4 regions of the Aeromonas enterica genome follow, and region 2 is predicted to be linked to each of the others. Evidence: predicted binding sites of a transcription regulator. Region 2 holds the regulator's gene; each other region holds the start of a gene.
What was found. The regulator sigma-54, encoded in region 2, starts transcription at its own class of promoters, with help from an activator protein. The targets are predictions, from matches to a motif close to TGGCACNGTTTTNGCTT.
Positions count from the first base shown of each region.

Region 1 (3,208 bases), on a different contig from region 2:
GCGTCGAGCCCACCGTGATCCACTATCTGGAGACGCCCCCCTCCCGCGCCCAGCTGGTGGCGCTGATCGCCGCCATGGGCATGCCGGTGCGCGAGCTGCTGCGCAAGAACGTGTCCCCCTACGAGGCGCTCGCTCTGGCGGAAGATCGCTTCAGCGATGATGAGCTGATCGATGCCATGCTGGCCCACCCGATCCTCATCAACCGCCCCATCGTTGTCACCCCCCTTGGCACCAGGTTGTGTCGCCCGTCGGAGCTGGTGCTCGATATTCTGCCCGATCAGCAAAAAGGGGCCTTCGCCAAGGAGGATGGCGAGCAGGTGGTGGATGCGGGCGGCAAGCGCCTCAAGTAATACCCGCGCTCAGGCAGACATGATGAATGATCACGAGGGCGCCAGGCGCCCTCGTGCACAAGCGCGCGGGTGCCGATGGCGGCACTTATTGACCACGTCGTGAGCATCGCCTTATCCGGCGGCGTCCAAATCTGCTACTGTGACCATCGATTCATCACAGAGGGTGGAGAACAGCATGAAGATTCGATTCCTGGTGATTGCAACGACGCTGGCACTGGCGTCGGCCCCCGGTCTGGCCGATTGGGCGAAGCTGAAGGCGGCTGCGACCGACCTTGGCATTGCTGTGAGTGACACCAGCAAGGAGGCGTGGCAAAGCGTGACCGACTTCTCCAAGGAGACCTGGGCGTCCGTCTCCCAGTGGGGTTCGGAGGCGTTCAATACCGCCGGGGTCTGGACCGACAAGAGCATAGCGACCGGCAAGGAGTGGCTGGTGGTGGCCGACAAGAAACTCGACGAGATGCTCGAGCCCAAGACGGCCGACGAGGCGCGACTCGCCCTCGACACCATGGCCGATACCGCGCTGGTGCGACTGTTCAACGAACAGCCTTCCGCCAAGTTGTTGTTTGACAAGGCCTATGGCTATGCAGTGTTTGATTCGCGCAAGTTCTCCCTGATGCTGCATACCAACCAGGGCGCCGGAGTAGCGGTCGATCGCAAACGCGGTCAGCACACCTACATGAAAATGTTCGGTGCCGGCCTTGCGGCCGGGCTCGGTGGTAAGTTTTACCAGCAAGTGATCCTGTTTGAAGACAAGGCCAGGTTCGATGCCTTCGTGACTCAGGGCTGGGAGGCCACCTCGGAGATGGGGGCCGTCGCAGGCAAGGACAGCGCCGAGCTCACCGCCAAGTACAACGGCGGCATGGCCATCTACCAGATCGGCGAGAAGGGTCTGCTGCTAGATGCCAATATCTCGGGATCCAAATACTGGGTGGACGAGGATCTGACCAAGTAAAAATACGTTGCAATAATGGCAAGTATTTTTTCTTCTATCATGTTGAAATACTGTCTGTTTAAATGATGCGACTTGCAGTAAAAAGAGGGCCTCGGGCCCTCTTTTTTCATGGGCGAAAGGATGAATATGTCGTTGCATCAGGAGAGTGGTATGGATCAAGCACAGGAACCCGCAGTCGCCGCACAGGCCCAGAGCCGGGAGTGGGACAGACAGAGTATCTATCTGCGCCTGCAGGAAGGGATCCCCATGGCCTTCTGGGTTTGGGGCGATCTGGTTGCTCCCCTCGAGCCCAGGCCCGATCTGTTCGAGCATGATGGCGGGTTTGACTGGGGCCGACCACAGGCGGCAACCATGGCCCTGGCGGTCGCCATCATCGCCAAGCTGGTGGACGTGGGGCTGGTCGCGCCTGAGCAGGCGAGCGCCAAGGCGTCCTACCTGCATGATGAGGTACTGGTCAAGCTGCCTGCCGGTGAACACTATGATCTTCACCTCAGTTACCTGAGGTTGCTGCTGGCGTAAGCGGCCAGTCTCCATTTCCTGATACCCAGCCGTCACTTGCGGCGAGCATGCCACCCTCTGGCGGGGTGGTTGCACCATTCCTGTTAAACAGACCTTCTCCATTTCTCGGTAAGTTGCTCTGGTTGGCACCCTAATTGCTTGTTGCCTGTCAGCGTCAATGATTTGTCTGGGGATGGAATATGGAAATTAGTGCAAGCAGCCTGATGCAAGAGATGCAGGCACTCAAGGTGGAAGCCGGAGCGACACCGCTGGCTCAGCCCGGTCGTCAGGTCACGTCCGACTTTGGTCAGTTGCTGCAGCAGGCCCTTGGCAACGTCAACGAGTTGCAAGGGGCCGCCAATGATCTGCGCACTCGCTTCGACATGGGCGACAAGTCGATCGACCTGTCCGAGGTGATGATCGCCGGCCAGAAATCCTCTATCGCCTTCGAGGCAACGGTGCAGGTGCGTAACAAGATGGTCGATGCCTACAAGACCATCATGAACATGCCGGTATAAGGATCGTAAATCGTGGCGACTGAGCATCATGAACATGTCAGCAATAAGGACATAAATCGTGGCTACTGACCAAAACGGCGAACTGCTGATGCACGATGAGGGCTCCGCCGCCCTCGATGAGAATGAGCAGAAGAGTTCCGCACTCGGCTTCCTGTCCAACACGGATGTGCTGCGGCAAATCACCCTGATCCTGGGCTTGGCCATCTGCCTGGCGATCGCCGTTTTTATCCTGCTGTGGGGCAAGGAGCCGGACATGCGTCCGCTTGGCACCTACAGTACCCAGGAACTGGTTTCTACCCTCGATTATCTGGATCAGCAGAAGATCCCCTATGAGGTGGATGGCAAGAGCGTGCTGGTCAGCGCCGAAAACTATGCCGATATCCGCCTGCGTCTGACCCGTGCCGGTCTCGCTACCAATACCGATGCCAGCAACGATGGCGAGTCCATCTTGCTCAAGGACTCCAGCTTCGGTGTCAGCCAGCGCATGGAGACGGAGCGCCTCAAGCTGAGCCGCGAGCGCCAGCTGGCGAGCGCCATTGAGCAGTTCCAGAACGTGGCCAAGGCCCAGGTGCTGCTGGCCATTCCCAAGGACAACGTATTCGCCCGCAACGAGCGCAAACCCAGTGCGACCGTGGTGCTGAACCTCAAGGGCAACGCCCTCGGCCAGGGGGAAGTAGACTCCATCGTCGACATGGTCGCCTCGGCCGTGCACGGCCTGGAGCCGACTCGCGTCACCGTGACCGATCAGAGCGGCCGCCTGCTCAACTCGGGTTCCCAGGATCCCGTTTCTGCCCAGACTCGCAAGGAGTTTGCGATGCAGCAGAAGCAGGAGCTGGAGTACAAACAAAAAATTGACGCCATCCTGATACCCGTACTTGGCGCCGACAATT
Region 1 is NZ_JBSTYL010000012.1:83,638-86,845, forward strand. Features, by position in the region: gene arsC (glutaredoxin-dependent arsenate reductase) at 1-350, shown strand, start outside; gene befA (beta cell expansion factor BefA) at 526-1,302, shown strand; gene ACW5XD_RS13905 (hypothetical protein) at 1,453-1,821, shown strand; gene fliE (flagellar hook-basal body complex protein FliE) at 2,001-2,318, shown strand; gene fliF (flagellar basal-body MS-ring/collar protein FliF) at 2,377-3,208, shown strand, end outside.
Region 1: a site for sigma-54 is predicted at 1,945-1,961, ahead of fliE (flagellar hook-basal body complex protein FliE). Genes of this name have one in related genera too.

Region 2 (3,208 bases):
AGCCTATGCATATCCGTGCCCGCAACGGTATCGGCTACCTGCCGCAGGAGGCTTCCATTTTCCGCCGTCTGTCGGTGTTCGACAACCTGATGGGGGTTATGCAGACCCGCAAGGGGCTGAGCCGTGAAGAGCGGGAAGACAAGGTCGAACAGTTGCTGGAAGAGTTCAATATCACCCACATTCGCGACAACCTGGGTCAGAGCCTGTCCGGGGGGGAGCGGCGGCGGGTCGAGATCGCCCGAGCGCTGGCGGCCGAGCCGCGCTTTATTCTGCTGGATGAGCCATTTGCAGGGGTCGATCCCATTTCTGTGATAGACATCAAGAAGATCATCCAGCATCTGAAAGATAGAGGCTTGGGTGTCTTGATCACCGACCACAACGTCAGAGAGACTCTGGATGTATGCGAGAAGGCTTATATCGTCAGCCACGGCAAGATGATTGCCGAAGGTGCACCGGCCGAGATACTCGCCGATGAACAGGTCAAGCGCGTCTATTTGGGCGATCAATTCAGTCTATAGTAAGGAGGCATCTCTTCATTTCCTTTGACGACTGCCTCGCTGAACATAAGGATATCCCGACGTAGATGAAGCCGACATTACAGTTGCGTCTCGGCCAGTCCCTGACCATGACGCCGCAATTACAACAAGCGATTCGTCTGCTCCAGCTCTCCACTCTGGAACTCCAGCAGGAAATTCAGCAAGCGCTCGATAACAACCCCTTGCTGGAGCAAGAGGAGAATGAGGTGCAGGAGACCAGCCCGGAAGAGCCGGTCGACGCCAGTCAGCTCGACTCCAGCGATGCCATGGCCCAGGATCAGATGCCGGACGAGTTGCCGGTGGACACCACCTGGGAAGATGTCTACTCGGCCGGCACGGCCCAGAGCGCAGGCCCCATCCACGATGGGGAAGACAGCGTCTATCAGGGGGAAACCACCGAGAACCTGCAGGACTATCTGCTGTGGCAGATGCGGCTCACACCGTTCAGCGATCTGGATGCCGCCATCGCCCTTGCCATCATAGATGCCATCGACGATTCCGGTTATCTGACTGTCTCCCTCGAAGATATACAGGCGGCGGTGAGCAGCGAGGATGTCGAAGTAGAGCTCGACGAGGTCGAGGCCGTGCTCAAACGGGTGCAGCATTTCGATCCGGTCGGTATAGCCGCCCGCTCAGTGCAGGAGTGCCTGTTGATCCAGCTCGGCCAATACGCCCCCGAACTGCCCTGGCTCAATGAGGCCAGAGAGGTGATCAACGAGCACATGGACTTGCTCGGCAATCGCGATTATCGCACCTTGGCGCGCAAGACCCGGCTCAAGGAGAGCGACCTCAAGGAGGTGCTGGATCTCATCCAGCAGCTGGAGCCGAGACCGGGCAATGGCATCATCCAGAGCGACTCCCAGTATGTGATTCCGGATGTGACCGTGGTCAAGAAGGGCGCCAAATGGGTGGTTGAGCTCAATCCCGATTCCGCTCCGCGCATCCGTGTCAATGAAACCTATGCCGCCATGGCTCGCCAGGCACGCACCAGCACTGATACCCAGTTCATCCGTTCCCATCTGCAAGAGGCCAAGTGGTTCATCAAGAGTCTGGAGAGTCGCAACGACACCCTGCTCAAGGTGGCCAGCTGTATTGTCGAGCAGCAGCAGGGCTTTTTCGAGTATGGTGAAGAGGCCATGAAACCCATGGTGCTCAATGACATCGCCGAAGCGGTGGAGATGCATGAGTCGACCATTTCCCGGGTAACGACCCAGAAATACATGCATACACCTCGCGGCATTTTCGAACTGAAGTTTTTTTTCTCCAGTCATGTAAACACCGAAGGGGGAGGAGAGTGCTCATCGACCGCAATTCGCGCACTGATCAAGAAGCTGGTGACGGCAGAGAATCCCGCCAAGCCGCTAAGTGATAGCAAGATCGCGGATTTGCTGGCCGAACAGGGTATTATGGTGGCGAGACGCACGATCGCAAAGTACCGTGAATCCTTGTTGATCCCGCCATCCAATCAGCGCAAACGCCTGGTTTAGGCAAAACAAAAGGAAGACGTTATGCAAATTAACCTGACCGGACACCATGTCGAGATCACCGAAGCTCTGCGTGATTATGTGAATAATAAATTTGCCAAACTCGAGCGTCACTTTGACCACATCAACAATGTTCATGTGGTGTTGAGCGTAGAAAAACTGAACCAGATCGCCGAAGCCAAGCTGCATGTCAGCGGTGGCGAGGTGTTCGCCAATTCACAGCATGCCGACATGTATGCTGCGATTGATACCCTGCTGGACAAGCTGGATCGGCAGATCATCAAGCACAAAGATAAGTTAAATCAAAAATAACTATGCAACTTGAACACATACTGAGTCGGGACTGCACCAAAAGTGCGGTCCCTTGTACCAGCAAGAAACGCGCCCTTGAGATCATCAGTGAATTAGCTGCTGAGCGCTTGGGAACCTCCCGTCAGGTGCTTTTTGAGTGTCTGCTGGCCCGAGAAAAGATGGGCAGTACCGGGATCGGTGCCGGTATCGCCATTCCCCACGGCCGGATCGGAGACGAGTTTCCGCCGACCGCCATCCTGATGACCTTCGCAGAGCCTATCCCCTTCGACTCCATCGACAATCAACCGGTTGACCTGCTCTTTGCCCTGCTGGTGCCGGAAAGCGAGTGCAAGCAGCACCTCAAGACCCTTTCCCTGATGGCATCCAAACTGGGTGACAAGGCGGTTTGTCGCCAGTTGCGCCAGGCAACCAGCGATGAAGATCTCTATCAGATCATGACCTCGGCCTGATATGCAGGCCTCGTCATGACCCCAAGCGGTGAGGGAACAAGATGCAATTAATAGTGGTAAGTGGGCGCTCCGGCTCGGGCAAGACAGTTGCCCTGCGTGTGCTGGAGGATCTGGGTTATTACTGTGTGGATAACCTGCCAGTCAACCTGCTGCCCCAGTTGATCGTGTCGGTTGAGCGCCAGTATGACAAGCTGGCGGTCAGCATCGACGTGCGTAACCTGCCAGTGAGCCCGGACCAGCTGGAGACCCTGCTGGCCCAGGTGCGCAATGAGGGGCGGGTCGAATTTTCCAGCTTCTTCTTCGATGCGGAAAATTCCACTTTACTCAAGCGTTATGGCGAGAGTCGCCGGCTGCATCCCCTGTCGCGCAAACAGCTGTCGCTGGATGAGGCGATCCGGGAAGAGACCCACCTGCTGGCGCCGCTCTC
Region 2 is NZ_JBSTYL010000008.1:13,799-17,006, forward strand. Features, by position in the region: gene lptB (LPS export ABC transporter ATP-binding protein) at 1-518, shown strand, start outside; gene ACW5XD_RS10600 (RNA polymerase factor sigma-54) at 584-2,023, shown strand; gene hpf (ribosome hibernation promoting factor) at 2,045-2,332, shown strand; gene ptsN (PTS IIA-like nitrogen regulatory protein PtsN) at 2,335-2,781, shown strand; gene rapZ (RNase adapter RapZ) at 2,823-3,208, shown strand, end outside.

Region 3 (3,208 bases), on a different contig from region 2:
TCTTGCCGAGTTCAGGAAAAATCTTGTCCGTCAGCAACTGGAATGGATAGGTATCCCGAAACCACAATGTTTCGTTGGTAGTCATGGCATCAACTACTGCCATTTTCAGATCGCGCTCACGCACACTCATCGCTCGCGTAACCAGATCAGACAGACTCTCAATACCAAACTGAGTCATCAAGGGCGAAAGCCGACTCTTGACCAGATACTGTTTGTTGTCACCCAGCACGATCCCGCTCTGTACCGCCAGAAAGTTGCTGAATTGTTTGTATAAGTCGTCCGAAAGTGTCTTCATGCAGTTTGTTCTTCTTGATTAGAGTGCGCCTTGTACGGCCTTGGCCAATTCATCCGGTTGGAATTTGGCAATGAAATTGTTCGCACCGACTTTCTGCACCATGGCCTGATTGAACACCCCACTGAGGGATGTGTGCAGAATAACATGTAAGTCCTTGAGATTGGGATTGTTGCGGATCTCGGCGGTAAAAGTATAACCGTCCATTTCCGGCATCTCGATGTCCGAAATTACCAGGGCAATCTGATCCTTGATGGGGCCATTCTTGGCCATCTCCAGCAACATGTTCAGCGCCTCACGTCCATCCTTGGCCAGCACACACTGCACGCCGATAGCCTCAAGGGCTCGTTGTACCTGCTTGCGAGCAACGGAGGAATCATCTGCCACCAGCACGGGGCGACCATGAGTATTGTGCTCGGCACTGGCATCCACCAACTCGGCACTCACCTCGGTCGACACCGGAGAGATCTCGTTGAGGATGCGTTCAACGTCCAGGATCTCCACCAGCTCGCCATCCACCTCGGTGACCGCCGTCATGTAGTTGATACGCCCGGCCCCTTTTGGAGGGGGCAGAATGGATTCCCAGTTCATGTTGATGATGCGCTCGACCGAGTGCACCAAGAAGCCCTGCACTGAACGGTTGTACTCGGAAATAATGATGAAGCACTTGCTCAGGTCCTCGATAGGACGCTTGCCTACCGCCATGCTGAGATCGATCACCGAAATAGTCTGGCCACGGATATGAGCAACCCCACGAATGCAGGAGTTCAACTTGGGCATGACGGTCAAGGAGGGACATTGCAACACTTCACGCACTTTGAATACGTTGATGCCAAATCTTTGACGTCCATTGAGACGAAACAACAATAACTCCAACCGGTTTTGTCCCACCAGTTGGGTACGTTGGTTGACCGAGTCCAGAATACTGGCCATAAACACTCCCTAAAAACGCTTGGCATTAATCATGCATGCGTGTTGGCTTGCGTCAGACTATCGATGTCACTACGAACGAATTCTGAAGCAAGCATAGTTAAATATGGTGATATGCGTGAACAACTTATCGGCCTGCGAGCGAAAATGATTAGTAGACTTTTCCTCACCTTACTGCTGTTTTGCGGCATTTCTCACGCCACGGCATCCGAGGTGACCAGTTATCTGCAAGAAATGGCACAAGAGTTTGTGCTCGGCCAGCTCGATCTTCCGCTCGATGCCCAAGCACAGGTGCAAGCCGCCTCCATCGATGAACGCCTGCCCTTGAGCCGCTGCGAACAACATCTCACCATCAGTTTTCCCGCCAGAATGGAGGTACGTCGCAACACCACCGTCTACCTCAAATGCGAGGAGGAGAAGCCATGGGATATTTATCTGCCGGTACGGGTCAGCATACAGAAGCCTTATGTGACCGTCTCGGCGCCGGTGGCCAAGGGCGACATCCTCAGCGAAGGCATGCTGACCCTAGCCTATCAGGATCAGACGCTGATCCGCGGTGACTATTTAAGCGATCCGTCCCCCCTTATAGGCGTGCGCAGCAAGCGGGAGCTCAAACCGGGTCAGCCAATACGGCTCACTCAGGTTTGCGTGGTGTGCAAAGGCGATCAGGTGACCCTCAGTGCAGAAAATAGCAGCATGCAAATCAAAACCATGGCCCGAGCCTTGCAAGATGGCAGCTTCGGAGACATGATCAGGCTCGTCAATATTCGGTCAGGAAAGACAGTGCAGGGTAAAGTCAACGCAGTTGGATCAGTGGTGGTCACCTTCTGAGTGTTTTTCAGATCACTTTTTTTCTAAAGTTATGACGCCAGCCACCGATAAACAGGTAAGCGAACAGCAAAGCAGACGAAGGTAAACACTATGGCTATTAACAATATCAACAACTTGGCGAACAACCGGTTGCAAAATACCGGGAGCAGCCAGGGTGCCAATACCAAACCAGCGACCTCGTCCCCCGACAACCGTGCGGCGACCGTCAAGACTGACTCCGTCTCCTTGACCAATGAGGCGCAGCAATTGCAACAGATGCAGAAAAACCTCAACGCGACCTCGACTACCGGCAATGAGAGTCGGGTCGAGAGCTTGAAGAAAGCCGTGGCCAATGGTGAATATCAGGTCAACAGCGAAGCTGTGGCCAAGAAGATGTTCAGCTTTGAATCCAATCTGGACAAGCTGCTGGGATGATGGATTTACCTTCGCTGCTGCATACCCAAGATGAATACCTCTCCCAGATGAAAGGTTTGCTGGAGGAGGAATTCAACCTGCTCAAGCAACACCAGGCCTTGGCACTACCCGAGCTGGCAGAGCGCAAGCAGAAACTGCTTGCCGATATTGAAGTGCTGGATCAGACCCTGGCCCAGATGCCCGAGCTGCAACTACAGCTCAATGCCTTTCCCGAGCAAATGCATCGCCTGCGTAAAAAGCTCGATGCCTGCCAGGAACAAAATGATCTCAATGGTCGCCTGCTCGAGCTCAGCATCGTCTCCAACCGCAGACTGGCAAGCTTCCTCAGCAAGTTGCGCGATCGCAACTCCCTGACCTATGACGCCAAGGGCAATACCCGCTCCGGTACCCGCTCATTCGGCATCAAGGCCTGATCCCTTTCTTCTCGCTTCCAGTTTTCCCTCACAGCCATCCTGATCAGCGCCTTCGTCACACACCTTACAAGGTCAGACGCAGCAAGGTCTCGCTATCTGCACAGGCATGAATGCTCAATACTCCATCTTCATAACGGCCATAAGTTGCCGCCAGCTCCCCCCGTGGAAAACAGATGGATCCTGGATTCATCAGCACCAGCACCCCTTCCCGCTGCAACATGGGCAGATGGGTATGGCCGCTGATGAACAGGCTGCCTGCCGGCAGCGGCACCGCTTCCGGGCGATAGAGATGACCATGGCTGACAAACCAGCGCCGGCCATCCACCAG
Region 3 is NZ_JBSTYL010000017.1:13,673-16,880, reverse strand. Features, by position in the region: gene ACW5XD_RS16265 (CheR family methyltransferase) at 1-295, opposite strand, end outside; gene ACW5XD_RS16260 (chemotaxis protein CheV) at 314-1,225, opposite strand; gene flgA (flagellar basal body P-ring formation chaperone FlgA) at 1,448-2,053, shown strand; gene flgM (flagellar biosynthesis anti-sigma factor FlgM) at 2,144-2,467, shown strand; gene ACW5XD_RS16245 (flagella synthesis protein FlgN) at 2,464-2,880, shown strand; gene yfcE (phosphodiesterase) at 2,945-3,208, opposite strand, start outside.
Region 3: a site for sigma-54 is predicted at 1,246-1,262, ahead of flgA (flagellar basal body P-ring formation chaperone FlgA). Genes of this name have one in related genera too.

Region 4 (3,208 bases), on a different contig from region 2:
CCTTGCCATCCGGGGTCATGTTGGTCATCTCGCCCTTGCGCAGGCCGAGTTGCTCCATGACAGAGCCCTGGTGGATCTCTTCCACGTCGACGGTCACAGTTTCAAACGGTTCGTGCAGAACGCCATCCACGGTACGCAGGATAACTTCCGGACGGGATACCGCCAGCTCGTAGCCTTCGCGACGCATGTTTTCGATCAGGATGGAGAGGTGTAGTTCACCACGGCCGGATACGCGGAACTTGTCCGGATCTTCGGTCTCTTCCACTCGCAGGGCCACGTTGTGGACCAGCTCTTGGTGCAGACGCTCCAGGATGTTGCGGGAGGTCACGAACTTGCCTTCTTTGCCGGCGAACGGTGAGGTGTTGACCTGGAAGGTCATGTTCACAGTCGGCTCGTCAACGGAGAGCGGCGGCAGGGCTTCAACGGCGCCGTTGTCACAGATGGTGTCGGAGATTTTCAGCTCACCCAGACCTGTGATGGCGATGATGTCGCCCGCTTGCGCATCAACAACTTCAGTACGGGACAGACCCAGATAGCCCAGCACCTGACCGACTTTGCCGGTACGGGTCTTGCCATCGGCACCAACGACGGTGACTTGCTGGTTGGTCTTGACGCGACCACGGCTGATACGGCCGATGCCGATAACACCCACGTAGGAGTTGTAGTCCAGCTGGGAGATCTGCATCTGGAAGGCACCGGCGGGGTCACCCTTCGGCTGCTCGACGTTGTCAACGATGGCCTGGAACAGGGGTTCCATGTTGTCGGACTCAACGTCCTGATCCATGGTGGCCCAACCGTTCAGTGCAGAGGCATAGACAACTTTGAAGTCCAGTTGCTCATCGGTGGCACCCAGGTTGTCAAACAAGTCGAATACCTGATCCATTACCCAGTCAGGACGAGCACCCGGACGGTCGATCTTGTTGATGACCACGATCGGCTTCAGACCCTGAGCGAAGGCTTTCTGAGTCACGAAACGAGTCTGCGGCATAGGGCCGTCAACAGCATCAACCAGCAGCAGCACCGAGTCGACCATGGACATGACGCGCTCTACTTCACCACCGAAGTCGGCGTGACCCGGTGTATCAACGATGTTGATGCGGTAGTCGTTCCAGCGGATCGCAGTGTTCTTGGCGAGAATGGTAATACCACGTTCCTTTTCCAGATCGTTGGAATCCATCAGACGCTCTTGACCATCAGTGGTACGGTCCAGGGTTCCAGACTGCTGCAGCAGCTTATCAACCAGGGTAGTTTTGCCGTGGTCTACGTGCGCAATAATCGCAATATTGCGTAAATTCTCTAACATTCTCGCCTCAATCACCGGGTAAAATTGGGCGCTAATTGTACTCTCGCCTTTGTGATCTGCCTAGCAGAATTGCAGTTCATTCACGCAGAACAAAGGATCGGGATCATGGACCTTCCGTTCAAAGCCTGCTTAGATGGGGGCTGACCGTATACTGCGCACCATTTTAGTGCACCAAAACGATCCACTGTTGCACTACTTTGAGGCGTAACGCGCTGAGATGGCAGGTCTTGGGGCTGGCTTATAGTCGCAAATGCCCTGAAATCAAGCTGTCACAAACTTGGCACGATACTGGCTTATGTGAATGTGATGACGCATTCACCCTAAGAGTTTTAACACCGGAGGTTACTTAGCATGTCAGCCCAGAACGTTTTGGCCCTGATCCAGGAACACGAAGTCAAGTTTGTTGACCTGCGCTTTACCGACACCAAGGGTAAAGAGCAGCACGTATCCATCCCTTCCCACCAAGTCAACGAAGACTTTTTCGAAGACGGCAAGATGTTCGATGGCTCCTCCATCGGCGGCTGGAAAGGCATCAACGAGTCTGACATGGTACTGATGCCGGATGCAGCCTCCGCCAAGCTGGATCCGTTCACCGAAGAGACCACGCTGAACATCGTCTGTGATGTGCTGGAACCGGCTACCATGCAAGGTTATGACCGCGATCCGCGCTCCATCTCCAAGCGCGCCGAAGATTTCCTGAAAGCCAGCGGCATCGCTGACACCGTGCTGTTCGGGCCGGAGCCGGAATTCTTCATGTTCGACAACATCACCTTCTCGAACACCATGGGCCACAGCTTCGTGAAAATCGAATCTGAAGAAGCCGCCTGGAACTCGGGTACCGAGTATGAGCACGGCAACAAGGGCCACCGTCCGTTCGTGAAAGGCGGTTACTTCCCGGTTGCACCGGTTGATTCCTCCCAGGACATCCGCGCCGCCATGTGTCTGGTGCTGGAAGAGATGGGCCAGGTCGTTGAAGCTCACCACCACGAAGTGGCGACCGCCGGTCAGAACGAGATCGCAACCCGTTTCAACACCCTCACCCTGAAAGCGGATGAAGTACAGGTGCTGAAGTACGTTATCCACAACGTGGCCCACGCCTACAACAAGACCGTCACCTTCATGCCGAAACCCATGTTCGGTGACAACGGCTCCGGCATGCACTGCCACCAGTCCCTGGCCAAGAACGGCGTCAACCTGTTCGCCGGCGACCTGTACGGCGGCCTGTCCGAGATGGCACTGCACTACATCGGCGGTATCATCAAGCACGCCAAGGCCATCAACGCCTTTGCCAATCCGACCACCAACTCCTACAAGCGTCTGGTGCCGGGTTATGAAGCCCCTGTCATGCTGGCCTACTCTGCCCGCAACCGTTCAGCCTCCATTCGTATCCCGGTAGTGCCGAGCCCGAAAGCCCGTCGTATCGAAGTGCGCTTCCCGGATCCGGCTGCCAACCCGTACCTGGCCTTCGCAGCCCAGCTGATGGCCGGTCTGGACGGCATCATCAACAAGATCCATCCGGGCGATGCCATGGACAAGAACTTGTATGACCTGCCGCCGGAAGAAGCCGCCGAAGTGCCGACCGTTGCAGGCTCTCTGGACGAAGCTCTGGCCGCACTGAACAGCGATCGCGAGTTCCTGACCCGCGGTGGTGTATTCAGCGATGACTTCATCAACTCCTACCTGGAACTGAAACAGCAGGATGTTGACCGCGTGCGCATGACCCCGCACCCGCTGGAGTTTGAACTGTACTACTCCGTTTAATCCGGACCACAGCTCAGAACTTGACCAAACCCGCCAACAGGCGGGTTTTTTCTCTGGTAGGATTAAGCAAAATCCCGTCAAGGAGAGATGGATGAGAAACACATACCCCATATGGGCACTGAGTCTGCTGCTGGCGAGCATGGG
Region 4 is NZ_JBSTYL010000014.1:58,717-61,924, forward strand. Features, by position in the region: gene typA (translational GTPase TypA) at 1-1,303, opposite strand, end outside; gene glnA (glutamate--ammonia ligase) at 1,655-3,064, shown strand; gene ACW5XD_RS15035 (DUF4124 domain-containing protein) at 3,156-3,208, shown strand, end outside.
Region 4: a site for sigma-54 is predicted at 1,582-1,598, ahead of glnA (glutamate--ammonia ligase). Genes of this name have one in related genera too.